3 regions of the Kribbella sp. NPDC056345 genome follow, and region 2 is predicted to be linked to each of the others. Evidence: riboswitches for the same ligand, from Rfam matches in the RefSeq annotation. Region 2 holds a riboswitch; each other region holds the start of a gene.

Region 1 (2,192 bases), on a different contig from region 2:
TCTCGATCCGGCCCTCGGTGCAGCAGGCGTGTTCCATCGCTTCGGATTTCGCGCTGGTCCACTTGAGCGCGAAGGCCATCGCACCGTTGGCCGAGACGTCCGCGGGGTCCGGCGTACGGGCGTCGTTCCACCACTTGTCCCGGGCCGCGACTAGCTCGGAGCGGCGGCCGCTGACCTCGCGCGCGTACCGCTTCATGCGCTGCACGCGCGGCGGGCCCTTGTCGGAGGCGACCTCGAGCCAGACCTCGTTGAAGACATGGGCCGCGATACTGCACAGCACACTGCCCGGCCGCGCCCGTGCCACCACCGCATCACCGAAGTCGATCAGCTCGGCCAGCTCCAGACCGGACCACTTCTTCGCCAGCACCTGGACCCGGCCGGTGTGCGCCGCGTAGCTGCCCGGGTGCCGGATCAGCGCGGCATGGAAGATCTCGGCCTTGTCCTCCAGCTCCGCCTGCAATCCGAGGGCCGCCCATTGCAGCACCTCCCACGGCACCGCGTCATCCGCGGCCGCCACGATCGCGTCCTGCAGCACCGCGGCCGCCGTACGCAGAATGTCGTGGAACGTCGCGAACCGCTGCGCCGACACGTCCTTCGCCCGCTGCCCGGTCCGCACCGCCCACGCCTCGAACACCAGTGTCTGCCCGAACCAGAGCAGCAGATCCGGATCCTTCGGGTATGCCTCCAGCCGCAGCTCCAGCTGTTCGCTCCGCCCGACCGCCGCCTTCGCCAGACCGGTGGCCCGGATCGACCGCAGGTTCGTATTCGCCGGGGTCACCTTGAGCAGGGCCAGCCCGGTCGACAGATCTCCCTGCCGGACCGCCGCGTACGCCGCGTCGAGGTCGTCGTCCAGCCAGGCCTGATCCAGCCTCAGCCCGGACACATCGACCCCTGACGCCCCCTTTCGCGAGAAGAACCCCATTCGCGGATGGTAAGACTCCTCCGACCTCTCTGGTTCGGAATTGCACCTTCCTGCAATAGCCTGTGCCCTACCGCGACTGGCGAGGGTGGGTCACCACCGGGGAGCGGACAGCTACGTGGCGTCGTCCGCCTGGGCGCCTCCTTCCGGAGGTGCTCATGCGTTATGGGATGAATCCACACCAGGCCGCTTCGATGACAGCCGTCGGCTCGGCCGCACCCTTCACCGTGGTGGCGGGCAGTCCGTCGTATGTCAACGTGCTCGACGCCCTCACCGGCTGGCAGCTGGTCCGGGAGGTCGCTCTTGTTTTCGGGGCGCCTGCAGCGGCGTCGTACAAGCATGTCTCCCCGGCCGGCGCAGCCCTCGGTACGTCGGTCGCTGACGCGTACCGGCGCGCCCGGGACGCCGACCCCAAGTCGTCGTACGGCGATTTCGTGGCGGTCTCGCATCCCGTGGACGCTGAGCTGGCCGCTGTGTTGAAGGGCGTCGTGAGCGACGGGATCATCGCGCCGGGCTACGCGCCTGGTGTGGTCGAGGTGCTGGCGGCGAAGAAGCGCGGCACGTACTTGGTGCTGGAGGCGGATCCGGTGTTCGAGCCTCCGCGTGAGGAGGTGCGTGAGCTGTACGGTCTCCGGTTGACCCAGGAACGCGACTCCCTGCCGTTGACCCGCGACCTGTTGTCCCCTGACCTGCCGGACTCCGCGGCCCGCGATCTCCTGCTCGGCCTCATCGTCGTCCGCTACACCCAGTCCAACACCGTCGCCCTCCTGAAGGACGGCATGGCCATCGGCATCGGCGCCGGCCAGCAGTCCCGCGTCGACTGCACCCGCCTGGCTGGTCAGAAGGCCGCCGGGTGGTGGTCCCGCCGCTCCACCACGCGTCTGACCGGGGTATCCATGGTCTCCGACGGCGCTCTCCCCTTCCCCGACAATGTCGAAGAGGCAGCCCGTTTCGGCGTCACCCACATCGCCGAACCCGCCGGCTCCATCCGCTCCGACCAAGTAGCCGCCGCCTGCACCACCCACGGCATCACCTGGTCCCCCACCAACGTCCGCCTCTTCCGCCACTGACCGCTATCAGTGCAGCCGGTAGATGCCGGCAGCGACCCCGCGACGGACAACCTCCGCTGTAGCAGCCGCTGACTGGTCGGTGGTGTCGAGGGCGTGGTGCTCCAGCGGGCCCAGCTCGGCGAAGGCGCCGTACATATGGCTGATGGCGCCTTCGTCACGGAGCGATTCGGGACCGCGGGTCTGCGCGCGGGCAATGGTTTCCT
Region 2 (2,192 bases):
ACAGCCTAGGCCAGACCGGCCACGGACTGGACAGCCGTCTCGGATTGCGCTGCAGCGGCGTCGACCGTCTGCTCCAGCAGCAGCGCGATGGTCATCGGCCCGACCCCGCCCGGCACCGGAGTGATCAGGCGCGCCACCGCGCTCGCCTCCTCGAAGTGGACGTCGCCCACGTTGCCTTCGTTGTATCCGGCATCGATCACGACCGCGCCCGGCTTCAGCCAGTCGCCGCGGACGAAGTTCGCCTTGCCGACCGCGGCAACCACGATGTCCGCCGTCCGGACGATCTCGGGCAGGCCGACGGTCCGCGAGTGGGTGTAGGTCACGGTCGCATCCGATGCCAGCAGCAACATCCCGGCCGGCTTGCCGAGGATCGGGCTGCGGCCGATCACGACCGCGTGCGCTCCGGCAATCGGTACGTCGTACGCCTCGAGCAGCCGCAGGATCCCACCCGGCGTACAGGACCGGAACCCGGGCTCACCGAACGCCATCGCCGCGAACGCGTGCATGGTCACCCCGTCGACGTCCTTGGCCGGATCGATCGCCTCGAACGCAGCACGCTCGTCGATGTGCCCCGGAACCGGGTGCTGCAGCAGGATCCCGTGCACCTCGGGGTCGTCCGACAGCTTGGTCAGCTCGGCGACCAGCTCGGCGGTGGTGGTCTCGGCCGGCAGTACGACGCTGCGCGAGCCGATCCCGGCCTTCTTGCTGCGGTTCTGCTTCATCCGCACGTACGTCGCGGACGCGGGATCGTCACCGACCAGCACAGTCGCCAGACACGGCTGCACGCCGGTGGATTCGCGCAGCTTCTCGGCGCGGGCGGCGGCGTTCGTCACCATCTCGGCAGCGAGATCGGTCCCGATCATCAGTTCGGCGGTCATGCGCACACTCCTCCGGGCATCGATTCGAGTGCCCAGGCGCGCGACAAGGCCGGAACCTGCCCGGCGGCCGGATCGTCCGGCAGACCGCTCCCCGGTGGTACCCCACCTCAACGCCAGTCGCGGTCCGGGGACGAGTTTACCTGCCGGCAGGCAGAAGCCCTGCTCCCCCGGAGGAGAGCAGGGCTCCTTCACCTCAGCTGATCAGCAGCCGCTGGTCCACACGTGCGAGTCGTAGTCGTTGTCGTCCATGTTGACGTCGATCGTCTCGCCGCGGTCCATGCAGAAGGCGAACCCGCCGTGATTGACGTCGTAGTAGATCGCGACGACGTCCTCACTCGCCGGGGTGCCGTTGTTGAACATCGACTCGGCGTCGTCGTGCATGTTGTTGTCACCCCACCAGCTGTCGTCGCCCTCCCAGCTGGCCAGGGTGCCCTTGTAGTTGTCGTCCGCCCAGGCGCAGAAGTGGCTCCGCGGGCAGTCGCCCAGATCGGTCGTCGCGGCCTGGGCCGAGGTCGTCGGGACCAGGATGCCGAGTACGGCGAGGGTGGTGAAGGCTGCCGTCTTCGCGGCGGTGAGTCTCACCATCATGATTCCTATCTCTGTGAGGGGTGACTATCGCTTCCCCAGGACCGCAACGGCCCGGGGCAGTGCGGACCGCTCCAGGGCGTCGAGATCCTGGAGCTCCCGCCGATGTTCGGCGGTGATCTTGGCGAGGTGTTCGGCCTCGAGTTCGCGCAGCGCCCGGCCCGCGGGGGTGGTCGTGGCGCAGGTCGCCTCGGCGACGGCGGTGTCGCGCCCGGTCCCGCGATCCTTCGCAAGGCCGCGGAGTTGCCCGGGGTTGTCGACGGGATAGCCGCGGTCCCGCATGCAGTCGCTCCACTGCTTCATCGCTGTGCTGAAGCGGGCATCGTCGCGGACATCGGCATAGACGGCGAAGATCAGCTTGTCGGACGTTCGCCGTACGACGAACCAGCGCGGCAGGTCGCCGTAAAGCTCACGCCGGGCCTCCGCGATGCAGCCTCGGTCGCTGGCGGACAGACGCGGACCACTGGGCAGCTCGACGGACAGTTGCTTGCCCTGGCCCAGCAGTGTCCGGGCGTACTGTGCGTGCCGTTCGTCGGACAGTGAGTCCAGGTACGGATCCGGTCGCTTCTGGGCCGGCCGGTCGTAACCGTTGGTCCGGGCCCAGGCGATGTCGTCGATCAGGAACGGGAACCTGCGATCGATGGAAACGGCCGGCAGCGCCTGCTCGTCGTACCGGAAACCGGCCGCCGTCATGCACTTGCTGATGAGACGTTCTTCAGCCTGGTGCAG
Region 3 (2,192 bases), on a different contig from region 2:
TGGCACAGCACCATGCCGCCACGCGGGCCGCGCAGCGACTTGTGCGTGGTCGTCGTGGTGACGTGCGCGTGCGGTACCGGATCGAAGTCGCCGGTGAAGACCTTGCCCGCGACCAGGCCGGCGAAGTGTGCCATGTCGACCATCAGGGTCGCGCCGACCTCGTCGGCGATCTCGCGCATCTTGGCGAAGTTCACCTTGCGCGGGTACGCCGAGTAGCCCGCGATCAGGATCAGCGGCTTGAACTCACGCGCCTTCCGGGCGACCTCGTCGTAGTCGAGCAGCCCGGTCTCGGGGTCGGTGCCGTAGGAGTGCTGGTTGAACATCTTGCCGGAGATGTTCGGGCGGAAGCCGTGCGTCAGGTGACCGCCGGCGTCCAGCGACATGCCGAGCATCTTCTGGTCGCCGAGCGCCTTGCGGAGCTTGGTCCAGTCCTCGTCGGACAGGTCGTTGACGTGCTTGGCGCCGACCTCGGCCAGCGCCGGGGACTCGATCCGCTGGGCCAGGATCGCCCAGAAGGCGACCAGGTTGGCGTCGATCCCGGAGTGCGGCTGGACGTAGGCGTGCGGGGCGCCGAACAGTTCACGGGCGTGGTCGGCCGCGGTCTGCTCGACGGTGTCGACGTTCTGGCAGCCGGCGTAGAAGCGGTGCCCGACGGTCCCCTCGGCGTACTTGTCCGAGAGCCAGTTGCCCATCGTGAGCAGGGTGGCGGGGGAGGCGTAGTTCTCGCTCGCGATCAGCTTCAGCGAGGAGCGCTGGTCGGCCAGCTCGGCCTTGATCGCACCCGCGATCGTCGGCTCGACGGAGGCGATCACCTCGAGCGCGTTGCGGTAGGCGGCCGACGCCTTGGCAGCATCGAAGGGTTGAGTCATCGTTGTCTCCTGCGGTTGCAGTGTTCGAGGCACCCAGGCGCACGGTGCCAACGCTTTTCGCTCCCCGGTGGTACTCCACCTCAGCGCGCCAGTCGCGACCCGCTCACCCTATCGTGCGCTCGACGATCTCCCGGAACGGTGTCGTGCGTGGCAGCGTCCCGAACACCCCACCCCAGTCCCCGGCCAGCCGCGACGCCACGAACGCGTCCGCCACCGCCGGTGTCGAGTACCGCACCAGCAGCGACGCCTGCAAGCACAAAGCCATCCGCGCCGCCAACCGCCGCGCCCCCGCCTCGTTAATATCCGCCAACCCCTGCAGTACGTCGTTCACGGCCGCATCCAACCGCTGGTCCGCACCCTGTGCCGCACCAACCTCCAGCAGCCAGGCCTCCAGCGACTCCGGCCGCCTCAGCGCGCGCAACACATCCAGCGCATTCACATTCCCCGACCCTTCCCAGATCGAGTTCAAAGGCGACTCCCTGAAGAGCAGCGGCAACCCCGACTCCTCCACAAACCCGTTCCCACCCAAACACTCCAGCGCCTCCGCCACCATGAACGAAGTCCGCTTACAAACCCAAAACTTGGCCAGGGGTAGAGCAATCCGCCTGAACGCCGCCTCCCGTTCGGGGCTGATGGGTCCGGCTGCGCCGGCCTGCTGGGAGGGATGGGAGCCGAGGCCAGCACCATCGCCCAGGGCGTGCGCCGCGCGCCGCTCCGCTTCCGAGCGGGCTATTTCGCGATCCGCTCCTTCCCCCTCACCGCGTGCAGTCGACGCATCTGCGGCCGCCGCCAAGCGCATGGCTAGGGCGGTGGCTGCTTCGCTTTCTATGGCTAGGTCGGCGAGGACGTTGAGCATGGCGGGTTTGTCGGAGAGCAAACCTCCGAAGGCGGAGCGGTGGTGGGTGTGCCAGGTGGCTTCTAGCAGGGCTCGTCTTTGGAGGGCGGCTGAGCCCAGGACGCAGTCGAGGCGGGTGGCGGCGACCATTTCGATGATGGTGCGGACGCCGGCGCCCTCGTCGCCCAGGCGGTAGCCGACGGTGCTGTGGAACTCGACCTCGCTGGAGGCGTTCGAGCGGTTGCCGAGTTTGTCCTTCAGGCGCTGGAGCGCGAACGTGTTCCGGTTGCCGTCAGCAAGCACCCGTGGGACCACGAAACAGGTCAGCCCGTCCGGCGCCTGGGCGAGCACGAGGAACACGTCGACCTGGGGTGCCGAGCAGAACCACTTGTGCCCGTCGAGCAGATACTCCTCGCCGGTCGGCGTGGCCGTGGTCAGGTTGGCCCGCACGTCGGAACCACCCTGCTTCTCCGTCATCCCCATCCCGG

The links. A riboswitch is a leader RNA that binds a small molecule or an ion and turns the genes downstream of it on or off. The one in region 2 is predicted to bind ZMP and ZTP.
Region 1: another riboswitch for ZMP and ZTP. It lies ahead of ACFCV3_RS29720 (5-aminoimidazole-4-carboxamide ribonucleotide transformylase); the one in region 2 lies ahead of ACFCV3_RS11145 (bifunctional 5,10-methylenetetrahydrofolate dehydrogenase/5,10-methenyltetrahydrofolate cyclohydrolase).
Region 3: another riboswitch for ZMP and ZTP. It lies ahead of ACFCV3_RS42400 (glycine hydroxymethyltransferase); the one in region 2 lies ahead of ACFCV3_RS11145 (bifunctional 5,10-methylenetetrahydrofolate dehydrogenase/5,10-methenyltetrahydrofolate cyclohydrolase).

The regions. Positions count from the first base shown of each region.
Region 1 covers NZ_JBHJQQ010000009.1:154,608-156,799, reverse strand. Annotated here, with positions in the region: gene ACFCV3_RS29725 (hypothetical protein) at 1-922, opposite strand, end outside; ZMP/ZTP riboswitch at 985-1,064, shown strand; gene ACFCV3_RS29720 (5-aminoimidazole-4-carboxamide ribonucleotide transformylase) at 1,078-1,989, shown strand; gene ACFCV3_RS29715 (AAA family ATPase) at 1,996-2,192, opposite strand, start outside.
Region 2 covers NZ_JBHJQQ010000003.1:20,543-22,734, forward strand. Annotated here, with positions in the region: gene ACFCV3_RS11145 (bifunctional 5,10-methylenetetrahydrofolate dehydrogenase/5,10-methenyltetrahydrofolate cyclohydrolase) at 6-878, opposite strand; ZMP/ZTP riboswitch at 902-1,009, opposite strand; gene ACFCV3_RS11150 (peptidase inhibitor family I36 protein) at 1,080-1,466, opposite strand; gene ACFCV3_RS11155 (hypothetical protein) at 1,491-2,192, opposite strand, start outside.
Region 3 covers NZ_JBHJQQ010000031.1:8,874-11,065, forward strand. Annotated here, with positions in the region: gene ACFCV3_RS42400 (glycine hydroxymethyltransferase) at 1-869, opposite strand, end outside; ZMP/ZTP riboswitch at 894-975, opposite strand; gene ACFCV3_RS42405 (acyl-CoA dehydrogenase family protein) at 973-2,192, opposite strand, start outside.